2 regions of the Thalassospira xiamenensis M-5 genome follow, and region 1 is predicted to be linked to the other one. Evidence: predicted binding sites of a transcription regulator. Region 1 holds the regulator's gene; the other holds the start of a gene.
The links. Region 1 encodes PhoB, which activates phosphate uptake and scavenging genes when phosphate is short. Its sites were predicted from a motif close to TNTCATAAAACTGTCA; they were not measured.
Positions count from the first base shown of each region.

Region 1 (7,280 bases):
TATTGATCAGCACACCAATCGGGCCAAGTGCAGCCGTTGCTTCGCGTACGACACGGCTGCTGTCTTCTTCCTTGCCAAGATCAGCGGAAATAACGCAGGCGCGACGACCAAGGGACCGGATTTCCTCGGCAAGCTGTTCCGCATCCCTGCGCGAGGAATGGCAATGAAGGGCAACATCATAACCCTGTGTCGCCAGATCAAGCGATAAAGCCCGTCCGATACGCTTGGCAGCCCCGGTTACAAGAGCCGTTTTAGGCATTTTCCCTGTCATCTGGTTTCCATCCCGTTCATCAAGATGCGCCCCTTCCCGGGGAAGGCAGCCCCCTTAAATATCGGCCGCCGTCATTTATGTTTGGTCATTCCGGAACTTACAATCAAACCCGCCAGCCGGTCCATAACCGCATTTATCGCTTCAGGCATGAAGATCAATCATGCCGTAACCAGACTCGCAACATATCCCAGATAAGCCAGAACAAAGACGATCCCGGTGATCCGCGACACTCCGCGCAGGAAATAGCCGACCACCAGCAAAAGAATGGTAACTGCCAGCATGATCCAAAGATCGGATTGCAGAATCTGGTCTGGCACGGCAATCGGCGCAATCAGCGATACACCACCGATGATCACCAGCAGGTTCAAAAGATTGGAACCAACAACATTGCCAAGTGCAACGTCGGAATGCCCGCGGAACGCCGCAACAATCGATGCCGCCAGTTCAGGAAGCGATGTTCCGAATGCGACAAGGGTCAAGCCAATGACGGCTTCGGACACACCGAACTGACGCGCGACAGAAACACCACCATCCACCAGCAGATCCGCCCCATAGGTCAAGGCGACAATCCCGATAACCGTGGCAACAATCGGCTTGAGCCAACCGCTTGGTACTTCACCGACTTCGTCGACTTCTTCTTCATGCAGGTGGCTGGCATCACCCGGGCTTTTTTTGTCATGCTGATAGGTAAAGTACCAGATCGCTGCCAGAACCAGCAGCATCACCGCCCCAGCCCAGCGTTCGACAACGCCAAACATGCAAAGCCCGATGAACAGAACGGTCCCCAGCAGCATGGTGCCGCCATCGCGTACAACCATGGTCCGCGATGCCGTAATCGGTTTTAGAATCGCTGTTGCGCCGAGGATCAAAAGAATATTGGCAATGTTAGAACCAACCACGTTCCCCATCGCGATGTCGCCCGACCCGGCAAGCGCCGCATTCAGCGACACGACAAATTCGGGGGCCGACGTCCCCGCGGCAACCACGGTCAAACCAACAATGATCTTGGAAACCCCCATCAACAGCGCCAGACCGACAGCACCGCGAACAATGAACTCACCACCGGCAGTCAAAAGCACAAGACCACCGATAATCTGCAAATAGGGGATGAACTGTTCCAATTCCGGCCTGCTCGTTTGGGGAAATTTCTGATTGTTTCATGCCCTTTTACGGGCCAGCGGAACATGGCATTGCGAACGCAGAATAGCAAGCTGCGTCGTCCCGTCGTAATACCATTCGTCACATCGGTGTGATGCGGTTCCCACACTGGCACGCATACCGAAAGCAATCGTCGCGGTCGCCTGCTCTTAAGACGTGTCATCCATCACAGATGCCCTCTCATACGCGAAATTTCCATAGAAATCATAGGGGTATTTCCGCTATCCTGATTTGAACGACTTCCTTTACACGCCTATCTGCGCCGGACGCATAATCCATCATGTCACACAGCGTTCTTTTCGAGCTGTTCCTTGTCCTGACCGCCGCGGTGATTGCCGTCCCGCTGGCACAGAAATTACGTGCGAACTCGATCATCGGTTTCCTGATCGGCGGCTTTTGCATCGGCCCTTTCGGTTTTGGCCTGATCAGTGACCGCGAAGACATTTCAACCGTCGCCGAGCTTGGCATTGTCTTTCTGCTGTTCATGATCGGTCTTGAATTGTCGCGCGAACGCTTGCGCGTGATTGGGGGCCGGTTCGCGACCCTTGGTTTCCTGCAGATCGGCGTCACGATGGCCGTGATGTTCGGTGTATTGCTGCTGATTAATTACGATATGCCCGCCTCTATCGTAATTGCCGGGGCACTGGCCCTGTCATCAACAGCCATTATCCTTAAACAGCTTTCCGATGAGCGCCAGTTGCACACACGTTTCGGGCGTGCAGCCCTTGCCATCCTGCTGTTGCAGGACGTTGCGGTTGGTCCCTTCCTGATCATGGTGCAGGCCGCTGGCAATGCCGGGAGCGAAACCAGCCCCTGGATCAGCGCACTAAGCGGTGTGGGGGCGGTTGCTGTATTGTTGCTGACCGGTCGTTATCTGCTGCCGCGACTCTTTCGGTATATTGCGGCTCTTAAAAACCCGGAACTTTTTGCAATCGGGACCCTGTTTGTCGTTCTGGCTGCCAGCACATTGACCGAAGCCGCGGGCCTTTCAATGGCGCTTGGTGCCTTTATCGCCGGGGTAATGTTGGCCGAGACCGAATTCCGCCATCAGATCGAAGCCGACATTTCGCCATTTCGCGGTGTTTTCCTGTCGCTGTTCTTCATGTCTGTGGGAATGTCGGTCAATGCCAATGTGGTCATCGGTCAGGCCGGAACGATCATTTTGTGGCTGATCGGGCTTCTGGTCATAAAGGCAGCGGTTCTTTTCGGATTGTCCCTGCTGATCGGCTTTAACCGTGCATCTTCAATCCGGGTCGCCATGAGCCTGGCCGCCGGTGGTGAATTCGCCTTCGTCATGCTTGCACTGGCATCGCAGAACGGGGCGGTTCCGATTGACATCGCCGTGATGCTGATCCCGGTGGTTGCGATTTCGATGGGTCTGACGCCGACTTTGATTTCGCTCGGCCATCGCATCGAACAGAAGCTTCATCCCAAGGAAACCGATCAGCTAAGCGAGATTTCGGATGAAACCGACGGCATTCAGAAACATGTTCTGGTAATTGGTTGCGGGCGCGTCGGCCGGGTTCTGGCCCGTCTGCTGCGCACCAAGGAAATCCCGTTTATCGTTCTGGAATCCGATGCCCAACAGGTTTCGCGTGGCCGAGCCGAAGGTCTGCCGGTTTATTTTGCCGATGGGTCCCGACCGGAAACATTTCGTGCCGCCCATACCGAACAGGCCCATATTGCCGCCGTTGCCATGGGCAACCCGCACGCAACCGAAAAGACCGTCGCCTTGCTGCGACAGCATTATCCACATCTGAAAATCTTTGCCCGTGCCCAGGACATCACCCATATCGGTCCGCTGTCACGCAGTGGTGCCGATGCGGCCATCCCAGAGGTACTTGAAACCGGTTTACGCCTGTCCGATCACGTTCTGGCGGCCTGCGATATCCCGCAGGAAGATATCGATATCGAAATAGCCAAGTTCCGGCGTGCCGATATGCTGCTGATGAACGAACTTGCCCCGCGCACCGCGCGCCAAAAAACCGAAGACCAGGCACAAAAAACTGCCAAACCGGCAAAATCCAGGAAAAGCACCTGAAACGCAAAGACCCCCATCACAATAATGGGGGTCTTTCGTTTCGTCTTCCGGAATAACCGCAATCAGGCGGCTTCGACATCCAGTGCATAACCCGCGGCACGAACCGTGCGGATCACATCGCGCGTTCCCTTGACGTCATTCAATGCCTTTCGCAGACGACGAATGTGAACATCAACCGTGCGGGTTTCGACATAGATATTCGGCCCCCAAACCGCATTCAGAAGCTGCTCGCGCGAGAAAACCCGCCCCGGATGTTCCAGGAAATAACGCAGCAGACGGAATTCGGTCGGGCCAAGATGGATAGCCTTGCCGTTACGACTGACACGATGGGCGGCCAGATCCATTTCGATATCGGAATAGATCAACTGCCCTTGTGGTTGCGCCGGACCGGATCGACGCAGAAGTGCGCGAATACGGGCCAGCAATTCACCAATCGCAAACGGCTTGGTCACATAATCGTCGGCCCCGGTATCAAGGCCGCGGATGCGGTCACCTTCTTCACCACGCGCCGTGACCATGATCACCGGCAAATCCCGGCTTTCAGGCTTCCGGCGGATCTGGCGGCAAACCTCGATCCCTGACATCACCGGCAGCATCCAGTCCAGAAGGACCAGATCGACATGGGTTTCGGCCAGAATTTTCAACGCTTCGTCACCGTCCCCGGCTTCGACAACCTGCATCCCCTCGCGTTCGAGGTTGTAGCGCAACATGGTTACGATTGCAGCTTCGTCCTCGACGATAAGAACCGTTGGGTCCATCTTCCTATGCTCCAGTGTCACTCATTCGGTTCTACGACGGCAAAGTTCGCCGCGTCATTTTTTGGCCGAGTATCCATCGGCAGGTCTTCGCCCTTGATCCGGTAATAGATCGTTTCGGCAATGTTGGTCGCATGATCGCCAATACGTTCGATATTCTTGGCGATAAACAGCAGATGGGTCGATGCCGTGATGTTACGCGGATCTTCCATCATATAGGTCAGCAGTTCACGGAACAGGGAATTGTACATATCGTCAACTTCCTGATCGCGCGCCCAGACACGCTGGGCCTTTTCCGCATCACCTTCGATATAGGCATCCAGAACGTCCTTGATGATTTCCTGGCACAGCTTGGCCATGTTCGGGATCACCTGAACCGGGCGGATCGGCGGCACCTGGTTAAGAACCTGCGCACGCTTGGCGATGTTTTTCGCCAGATCACCGATACGTTCCAGATCGTTGGACAGTTTAAGCGCGGTCACCACCTGCCGCAGGTCATCTGCCATCGGCTGACGCAGGGCCAGAAGACGAACGGCAAAATCCTGCACTTCCTGTTCCAGCGTATCGATACGGTGATCGGAAAGAATGACCTTCTCGGCCAGTTCCGAATCCCGTTTAACGATCGCACGAATGGCGGAAATCAGCTGGCTTTCGGCAAGCCCGCCCATCTGCGAAATGATGTTGTTAAGACGGGTCAGTTCTTCGTCAAACGAACTGACGATATGATGTTTCTCATCGACCATCGAAAATACTCCTGCCCGGACTTAACCGAAGCGACCCGTAATGTATCCCTTGGTGCGCTCGTCCTTGGGATTGGTGAAAATCTGATCGGTTTCGCCCACTTCGACCAGCTTGCCGAGATGGAAAAACGCCGTGCGCTGCGACACGCGGGCAGCCTGCTGCATGGAGTGCGTCACGATCACAATGGTGTAGTTCGAACGAAGCTCGTCAATCAGTTCCTCGACCTTTGCGGTTGCAATCGGGTCAAGTGCCGAACACGGTTCATCCATCAGGATGACTTCGGGGCTGACGGCAACCGCACGTGCAATGCAAAGGCGCTGCTGCTGCCCACCAGAAAGACCGGTTGCCGGTTCCGGCAGACGGTCTTTGACTTCTTTCAGTAGACCCGCCCGTTCAAGCGAGGTCATGACGATTTCATCGAGCTCGTCGCGCGAATTCACCAGACCGTGAATACGTGGGCCATAGGCCACGTTGTCATAAATCGACTTCGGGAACGGGTTCGGTTTCTGGAACACCATGCCAATGCGCGCGCGCAACTGAACAACGTCGATTGCCTTGTCATAGATATCACGGTCATCAAGCGTTACCTTGCCCTTGATCGTGACACCGTCAATCGTGTCATTCATGCGGTTCATGCACCGCAGGAAGGTTGATTTGCCGCAGCCCGACGGGCCGATAAGTGCTGTGACCTGGCGTTCGACAATGTCAAGATTGACATCAAAAAGCGCCTGGTTGTCGCCGTAGAAAAGATTGAGGTCACGGGCCGTCATTTTCGGGCTAGTGACTGACGGCTCTGCCGTCATTGCGCTTTGAGTTACAACAGCCATTTTACCACTTCCGTTCAAATTTCTTGCGCAGATACACGGCCAATCCGTTCATCAGGATCAGGAAGCCCAGCAAGACCATGATGGCCGCCGAAGTCTTCTCAACAAAGGCACGTTCCGGACTATCCGCCCACAGATAAATCTGCACCGGCAGAACTGTCGCCGGATCGAGTGCCCCGCCCGGGATATCAACAATAAACGCCACCATACCGATCATCAGAAGCGGTGCGGTTTCCCCGAGAGCCTGCGCCATGCCGATGATGGTCCCGGTCAGAATACCGGGCATCGCCAGCGGTAACACATGATGGGTCACCGTCTGAACCGGCGATGCCCCAAGACCAAGGGCAGCCTGCCGGATCGACGGCGGCACTGCCTTGATCGCCGCACGTGATGCGATGATGATGGTCGGCAATGTCATGAGGGCCAACGTCAGACCACCAACAACCGGGGCCGACCGCGGCAGGTGCATGACATTAAGGTAAACCTCAAGCCCAAGAAGACCGAACACGATCGACGGCACAGCCGCAAGGTTGTTGATGTTGACTTCGACAATCGCCGTGAACCGGTTTCGCGGTGCAAATTCTTCCAGATAGATCGCTGCCAGAACACCAATCGGAAACGACAGTATCAATGTCACAACCAGTGTATAGAACGACCCGACCGCAGCGCCCCAGATCCCGGCCAATTCCGGTTCGCGGGAATCACCATTGGTAAAGAACCGCGTATGGAACTGCTTTTCGACCGATCCTTGAGAGACCAGTGTATTATACCAACCAATTTCCTGATCGTTCAGGCGACGGTCGCCTTCGTCTGTGTTTGCACTGATATAACCTTTGTTGAGCATATCAAAGTCGTCACCGGAAATCAGCCAGACCTTCCGGGTCTGTCCGATCAGAGACGGATTTTCAAGCACCCTCTCGCGCAGATCATAAGATGCCCCGCCCGAAACAATGTCATAGAGATCACGCCGTTCGCTACGTCCGCTCACTTCCGGGAACTGTTTGCTCAGTGCATCCCTGATCAGACCATCAAAATTGGCCCGGCCAATAATTGCCGGATCACCTGTTCCGTCCGGATCAATCTTGGCCGGGTCGAAAAAGATTTCCATCTGAACATAGGTCTGGAAAAAGGCACTATAACCTTTCGAAATGATCGAATAGCCAAGCACAACCAGCGCCATAAGGGCGATGGCAATTGCGCTTAAGCCGTAAATCTTGAACCTGCGTTCCGCTGCGTAACGTTTTTTAATGTTACGTGCCAATTTCGGGCTGTCCCAGTCAACCGGCGTGTGCAGATTGCCAGAGATCACTTTTGCGGCGGCTCTGTCTTCCATAAGCGATGCCATATCAGTCATATTTCTCGCGATACTTCTGAACAACCTTAAGGGCAAACACGTTCAGACCCAAGGTGATAAGGAAAAGAAGCAGACCCAGTGCAAATGCCGACAGGGTTTTGGCACTGTCGAATTCCTGGTCACCGACCAGAAGTGT
Region 1 covers NZ_CP004388.1:3,887,570-3,894,849, forward strand. Annotated here, with positions in the region: gene TH3_RS18085 (SDR family oxidoreductase) at 1-271, opposite strand, end outside; gene TH3_RS18090 (calcium/sodium antiporter) at 430-1,392, opposite strand; gene TH3_RS18095 (cation:proton antiporter domain-containing protein) at 1,710-3,470, shown strand; gene phoB (phosphate regulon transcriptional regulator PhoB) at 3,533-4,228, opposite strand; gene phoU (phosphate signaling complex protein PhoU) at 4,246-4,968, opposite strand; gene pstB (phosphate ABC transporter ATP-binding protein PstB) at 4,990-5,793, opposite strand; gene pstA (phosphate ABC transporter permease PstA) at 5,795-7,144, opposite strand; gene pstC (phosphate ABC transporter permease subunit PstC) at 7,137-7,280, opposite strand, start outside.

Region 2 (7,280 bases), 940 kb from region 1:
CGTTTCAAACTCGCGCCACGGCAGCGTCTATATCGTGAAGCCGAAAATGCACGGGCCCGAAGAAGTCGCCCTGACCAATGATCTGTTTGCCTTTGTCGAACGTGAAATTGGCCTGCCGGAAAATACCCTTAAGGTCGGCATCATGGACGAGGAACGCCGCACGACGGTGAACCTCAAGGAATGCATCCGTGCTGCCCAGGACCGTGTTGTTTTCATCAATACCGGGTTCCTCGACCGCACCGGCGATGAAATCCACACCAGCATGGAAGCAGGCCCGGTCGTTCGCAAGGAAGCGATGAAAGACCAGTACTGGATTTCGGCCTATGAAAACTGGAATGTCGATGTCGGCCTTGAATGCGGCATGAAGGGCATCGCCCAGATTGGCAAGGGCATGTGGGCCAAACCGGATCGCATGGCCGAAATGATGACCGCCAAAATCGGCCATCCCAAAGCCGGGGCCAACTGCGCATGGGTTCCATCCCCCACTGCGGCCACCCTGCATGCCATGCATTACCATCAGGTCGATGTCCGTGCCGTACAGGACGAAGTTGGCAAACGCGAACGCGCCAGCCTCGATGATATCCTCTCGATCCCGCGTCTTGGCGACATCAACCCGATGCCAAGCGAAATCCAGGAAGAACTTGATAACAACGCCCAAGGCATTCTTGGCTATGTTGTCCGCTGGATCGATGCCGGGGTTGGCTGCTCCAAAGTGCCCGATATCAACAATGTCGGCCTGATGGAAGACCGCGCCACATTGCGCATTTCCAGCCAGCATATCGCCAACTGGCTCCATCACGGGCTTTGCACCAAGGATCAGGTGATGGAAACCATGAAACGCATGGCCGCCGTCGTCGACAAACAGAACGAAGGCGACCCGGAATATCGCAACATGGCACCGAACTTTGATGACAGTGTTGCCTTTGCTGCCGCCTGTGATCTGGTGTTCAAGGGCCGCGAACAGCCAAACGGCTATACCGAACCGGTCCTGCACGCGCGTCGCCGCGAAGCCAAGGCAAAATACGGCGCATAACTGCCATCAATACCGCACTAAAAAGGCCGCCCGACATGTTCCGGGCGGCCTTTTTCATATCCATCATGCAGCGCAATATAAACCGGTCGGGTTTATCCGGCCAATGTCATGATTTCATAGCCATTCTGTGTCACCACCAGCGTATGTTCGTATTGTACGGTGGGTGCGCCGGTATCGGCATACAGCGTCCAGCCATCATCCCCGTCAAGCGCCCAGTTCGACCCCCGCGACAGGAACGGTTCGATGGTGATGACCTGACCTTTTTTCAGCGACCGGCGTTCGCGCGGATCATCCCATGTCGGGATGGTTTCCGGCGCTTCGTGCAATGATTTTCCGATCCCGTGACTGGCCAGATTTTTAATCAGGCTGTAACCGCCCTTTCGGGCAAAGTTTTCGATCCGAAGACCGATTTCACGGATCGGTGCCTTGTCGCGCACGACCTTGATCCCCGCCCACATTGCCTTTTTGCCATCATCGCACAGCTTCACGATTTCAGGGCGCGGCGTTCCGACGATAAAGCTGGCACCGGTATCGGAAAAATAGCCGTCAAGCGACGCCGACACATCGATATTCACAAGATCGCCATCCGCCAGAACCCGATCACCCGGAATACCGTGTGCGACTTCCTCATTCACACTGATGCAGGTCGCACCGGGAAAATCATATTCGCTTTCGGGTGCTGAAACCGCCCCGGCATCCTCAAGGACCTTGCGGCCAATGGCATCAAGTTCGGCGGTGGTCATGCCTGCAACGGCAGCGGCCCCCATCACGTCGCGCGCACGCGCACAGATGCGTCCAATACGGCGCAGATGTTCAAGTTCGGTTTCTGATGAAATGGTCATGGATTGCTTAATGCTTAGCAATCACCACCAAGTCAAGCCATTGGATGGTCATGTCTGACCCGATTTCAGGTGCGTGAGCCGGAATTCTGCGCGCGGTTTTCATCGCCATGAATGACATAGCGATGCTTGCCCTTGCTTTTGGCCACATAAAGCGCCTGATCGGCCTGCTCCAGCAGCGTCTCCGGGCGGGTGGCATGATCGGGATAAACAGCGATACCGATGCTGATATTGATCGATATCCGGTTTCCGCCGGTAATGAACGGCATAAGAATGTCATTAAGGATTCGTTCGGCCAAAGCGCGTATTTCGGTCACACCGTTTTCGCCAAGATGCGAAACAATGACCATCTCGTCGCCGCCGGTGCGGGCAACCAGATCCCCACCGCGCACACAGCGACGCAGCCGACGGGCAACTTCACACAGCACCTCGTCCCCTGCCGCATGCCCCAGCCGGTCATTGATCGGTTTGAAATCGTCCAGATCAAGAACAAGAACGCCAAGCTGACTGCGCTGGCGGTTGGCCTGTGCCAGGGCATGTTCGAAATAAACATCCAGTGCCAGACGGTTGCCAAGCCCGGTCAGGGGATCATGATGCGCAATATGCTTCATCTCGCCAAGGGCGTTGTCCTTCTCGGTCAGTTTAACGACCAGACTGTTCAGGCTGCTTGAAAGCGTGCGGATTTCGCGCGCCCCTGCAACCTGTGGCAGGTTTTCGATCTCACCACGTTTAAGCTCCCCGGCGGCATTCGCGATCCTGACCAGCGGGCCGACGATGAAACCAGCCCCCCACCAGGCAATGATGCTAAACAGCACCGCAAGACCAAGGCCCAGCGCCAGAATATCGGAACGCAAATCGTTGACCGGCATCAATGCCGAGGTTACCGGCTGGCGCACAAGCACAGTCCAGCCAAGCCCGGCATAATCAAGGTGGCCATCGGCCGGTGCAGCCCCCGTAAGATAGTCATTGCCATCGGGCCAGCGGGCGATCTGCCAGCCCGCATTCGGCGTGTCGTTTGCACTTTTCAGATCAAGATCAAGCTTCTGGCCCGCCCTTTCAAAATCCGGCGCAAGCAGGACCGTGCCATCGGCACTGATGACAAAGATATCAACGCTCCGATGCAAACCCTGGCCTGCGAACAGGTTGCGCCTTACCGTATTCGCCCACTCCCAGCTCAGATGCGTTGCCAGAACACCATTGAAGTTACCGGCATCGTTTAGCAACGGAACGGCAATATCAACAAACTGGATCGGCTCGCCGGTCGGGCCCGGAAATTTTTCGGCCAGCAATTTGGCGTCATGGACATCGCCAATGAACATCTCCTTGCGGCCAAACTCAAAAACCGGCCGTGCCGAAGCATCCGTGCCGACCAGAATATCCCCCGTAGCGGCAACAACGGTGCCATCCGCATCCAGCACGCCGATCCATGTGAAAATTGGCAATTCATGCTGCAACCGGTTGATCAGTTCGCTGGCCTGATCAATGTCATTCAGGTTTCGGATCGCGCGCAAGGTACTAAGAACCGCGACTTCACCGCGATGGGTCCACATCGTGCGATCAAGCTCGTCTGCCATTTGCAGGGCAACATCGGCCACACCAGTGCCGATCTGCCTTGTCAGAACGTCGGCCGACCTTTGACCAACGACATAGCTCATGATGCCGGCAAGTGCCGCAACAAGCACAGCAGTGACCAGCGCAATCTGGACACGGACACCCACCTGCGAAAAGCTTTTCACAGTCAATCCTCTCACTTCCCTACGGACAGCCTTATTTGCGATTGCCCGATTTATATGCCGTCATTTTTAAGACATGCGGCTTATCGTGTGCTGCATATAAGACCGCGCTCTCGGCTTTTTAAGACGAACGGGGAAAACATTTTCCAAAGCCATCTTACGTTTGGCATGATGGCACCAAACATACTGAAAAATCGGTGATACTGAAATTCTATGCCATCCGGCAAGTCAGATCGATCCGATAAGACTGCATATCTGAAACGGTGTTGAAGCGACATTATGACAATTACCCAGATTATTTATTGGCTCGAACTGACCGGCGTTGCCGTTTTTGCCGTGACCGGCGCGCTGGAAGCATCGCGGCGCCAGATGGATATTGTCGGCTTCGTTTTGATCGCGACCTTTACCGGCATCGGCGGCGGGACGGTTCGCGACGTGATCACCGGCGCCACACCGGTTTTCTGGATCAGGGACCCGGCCTGGGTCATTACCTGTATCGGCAGTGCCGTCTTCACCTATTTCACCGCCCATCTGGTTGAACGGCGTTATGTCGCGCTGATCTGGCTTGATGCGCTTGGTCTTGCGATGTTTGGCGTGACGGGGGCGGCTATCGGCCTTAACCTTGGCGTATCGCCATTGGTTGCCATCATCCTTGGCACCATCACGGCCACATTTGGCGGCATGGTCCGTGATGTGGTGTGTAACGAAATTCCGCTGATCCTGCGCCCTGAAATTTACATCACCTGCGCGCTTCTCGGCGCATCAATCTATGTGATCGGCACCGATATACTGTCGCTTCCCCGTGCCCCGGTCGCCCTGATCGCGTTCCTGTGTTCCTTCGCCCTGCGCGCAAGTGCCATATGGTTTAAACTGAGCTTCCCGGTCTATAGGGCCCGTCCGGGGCGGGAATACTGAACCTGTCTGCTACTCGACAATCAACTGCACCCGGTCACTGGAAAAGGCGGTAATCCCGTATTCAATCGGTACACCGGCAGAATCGACATCAACACTTTCCGTCGATATCACCGGCCGGTTTTTGGCCTGTTTCAGCAGGCTTGCCACACGTGATGATGGCAACTGGGCACTGATGCGGGTGGTTTTGCGGCTGTAATCATCAATCCCGAAATGCTTGAAAGCTTCGGTCAGGGATTTTGTCTGGGTAAATATCTCGACAATCCCCTCGAACCGGGCAACCGGAAGATAGCTTGTCGCCACCGCCAGCGGAATGCCATCGGCCTCCGACACGGAAAACAGTTCGACAACCCGCGTCCCCGGTTTGACATCCAGAAACTGGGCGATGGTTGCACTGGCTTTCAGGATTTCAGACGAAATCAATCTCTTGTCGGGCAATCGATGACGGCCCGATACGATCTGGGAAAACCGCGTTTTGGCACCAAGCGGATAATCCAGAATCTGTTCCTGAACAAATGCCCCCCGCCCCTGTTCGACACGCACGACATTGGCATCGACAAGGGCTGACATCGCACGTCGCACCGTATGGCGATTCACGCCGAATCGGCGGACCAGTTCCATCTCGGTCGGCATTTTATCGCCGGGTGCGAACACCCCGCTGGCAATATCGGCAAGAAGCTGTTTTTCGATTTGCTTCCAGATAGATAGCCCTGCTTCCCAATCCATCGAAATCCCCATTCACAAAACTTTCACCGCAAGGCCTTTGCCAAGCCCGCGTAATCGTCTTATAACGTGAATATGTATAGACGTCTAGACAAATTTTGAATTTGTCGACACCCGCATAGAAGGATCAGACAGATGACGGCGCAACCCGCCCCGCAATCCGGATCAGACCACGGATCGAACATCGATCCCGCCACACAGGCACGCCAACGCTGGATGGCGGTGCTGGCCCGCACGGACCGCACAATTCTTGAACAGGAATGGCACGATCATTTTGCCGATGTGCAATGGAGCCACCTGCGCGAACCGCAAATCGGCATGGTCATGGTGCGCGGTCGCGCCGGTGGGGCCGGGCAGCGCTTCAACCTTGGCGAAATGACCGTCACACGCTGCGCGGTCACTTTGTCCGACGGCACCGTCGGTCATGCCTATGTCAAGGGACGCGACAAGATACAGGCGCAATATGCCGCCCTGTTTGATGCCATCATGCAACGCGACGACGCCGCGTCCGATTTCATCGACATGCTCGCCCGCCAGCAGGCCGAGGCAAAACGCGAAGCCGCCCGCAAGGCTGCGGCCACCAAGGTCGATTTCTTTACCCTTGTCCGCGGAGAAGACGAATGACCCCACAAGCCCGGACCCCCGAATTGCTGCGCGGTTTTGAAAATGCCGCCTTTGAGTCCAATGCCGTGTTTCGCACCCTTCTGGATGCCATGGCGCATCCCGGTCGGATTTACGATCTGCCGCTTGATCTCCCGGCACCGGCCGGGCTGAACAAATCCGCAACCGCCTTTCTGCTGGCGATGGCCGATATGGATACGACAATCTGGCTCTCCCCCGATTGCGCATCAAATGCTGCCAATACCCATCTTAAATTCCATTGCGGCAGCCCGATCACCGGAACACCATCCGCTGCCGATTTTGCCGTGGTCAACCTTGGCGAAGATCTTGGTTTCATCACCGATCTGGCGCTTGGCAATGCCGAATATCCCGATCAGTCGGCAACCCTGATCCTGATGGTCGAAGACATATCGGACAAGGCCGACATGATCCTGCGGGGCCCCGGCATCAAGGACAGTCAGAACCTTTCCGTGCCCGGCCTGCCCGCCGCCTTCCACGCATGGCGTTCTGAAAACCATCATCTGTTCCCCTGCGGTGTCGATGTCGTCTTTGCCGCAGATCGCAAAATCGCCGCCCTTCCGCGCACCACCCGGATCGAGGTCAGATAAAATGTATGTAGCCGTCAAAGGTGGCGAACGCGCCATCAACAATGCCCACCGGCTTCTTGCCGAAAAACGCCGTGGCGACAGGGACGTTGCCGAAATCGAAACCAGCCAGATCGAACAGCAATTGTCGCTGTCGGTCACCCGCGTCATGGCCGAAGGATCGCTTTATGACCGCGATCTCGCCGCCCTTGCCATCAAGCAGGGTCGCGGGGACCTGATCGAGGCAATCTTTCTGATGCGCGCCTATCGCACCACATTGCCGCGTTTTGCCTTTTCCAAGCCGGTCAAAACCGCCGAAATGGATATCGCACGCCGCATTTCGGCAACCTTCAAGGATCTGCCGGGTGGGCAGATTCTCGGCCCGACATTTGACTACACCCACCGCCTGCTTGATTTCACCCTGATGGCCAATGGCGAGGAACCGGCAACCGCCCACACCGCCGATCATCCGGTGGATGAAACCATGCCCCGCGTTCTTGACGACCTTCTGAATTACGAGGGCCTGATACAAGACGAACCCAACCCGACCAATGATGACGCCCCGGTCGCCGATCTGACGCGCGAGCCGGTCAAATTCCCCGCCGACCGTGATCTGCGCCTGCAAAACCTCGCCCGCGGGGACGAGGGCTTTGTGCTGGCACTGGGTTATTCCACCCAGCGCGGCTACGCCAACAGCCACGCCTTTGTCGGTGAAATCCGCTATGGCAGCGTTGCGGTCGAAATCGAACCCGAAGAACTCGGCTTTGCCATCGACATCGGCGATATCGAGCTGACCGAATGCGAAACCGTCAACAAATTCAAGGGTTCCAAAACC
Region 2 covers NZ_CP004388.1:249,408-256,687, reverse strand. Annotated here, with positions in the region: gene TH3_RS01160 (malate synthase G) at 1-1,033, shown strand, start outside; gene map (type I methionyl aminopeptidase) at 1,126-1,875, opposite strand; gene TH3_RS01150 (GGDEF domain-containing protein) at 1,941-3,608, opposite strand; gene TH3_RS01145 (trimeric intracellular cation channel family protein) at 3,885-4,520, shown strand; gene phnF (phosphonate metabolism transcriptional regulator PhnF) at 4,530-5,243, opposite strand; gene phnG (phosphonate C-P lyase system protein PhnG) at 5,376-5,864, shown strand; gene phnH (phosphonate C-P lyase system protein PhnH) at 5,861-6,469, shown strand; gene TH3_RS01125 (carbon-phosphorus lyase complex subunit) at 6,471-7,280, shown strand, end outside.
Region 2: phnF (phosphonate metabolism transcriptional regulator PhnF) is a predicted target of PhoB. The motif match lies at 5,254-5,269, and genes of this name have one in related genera.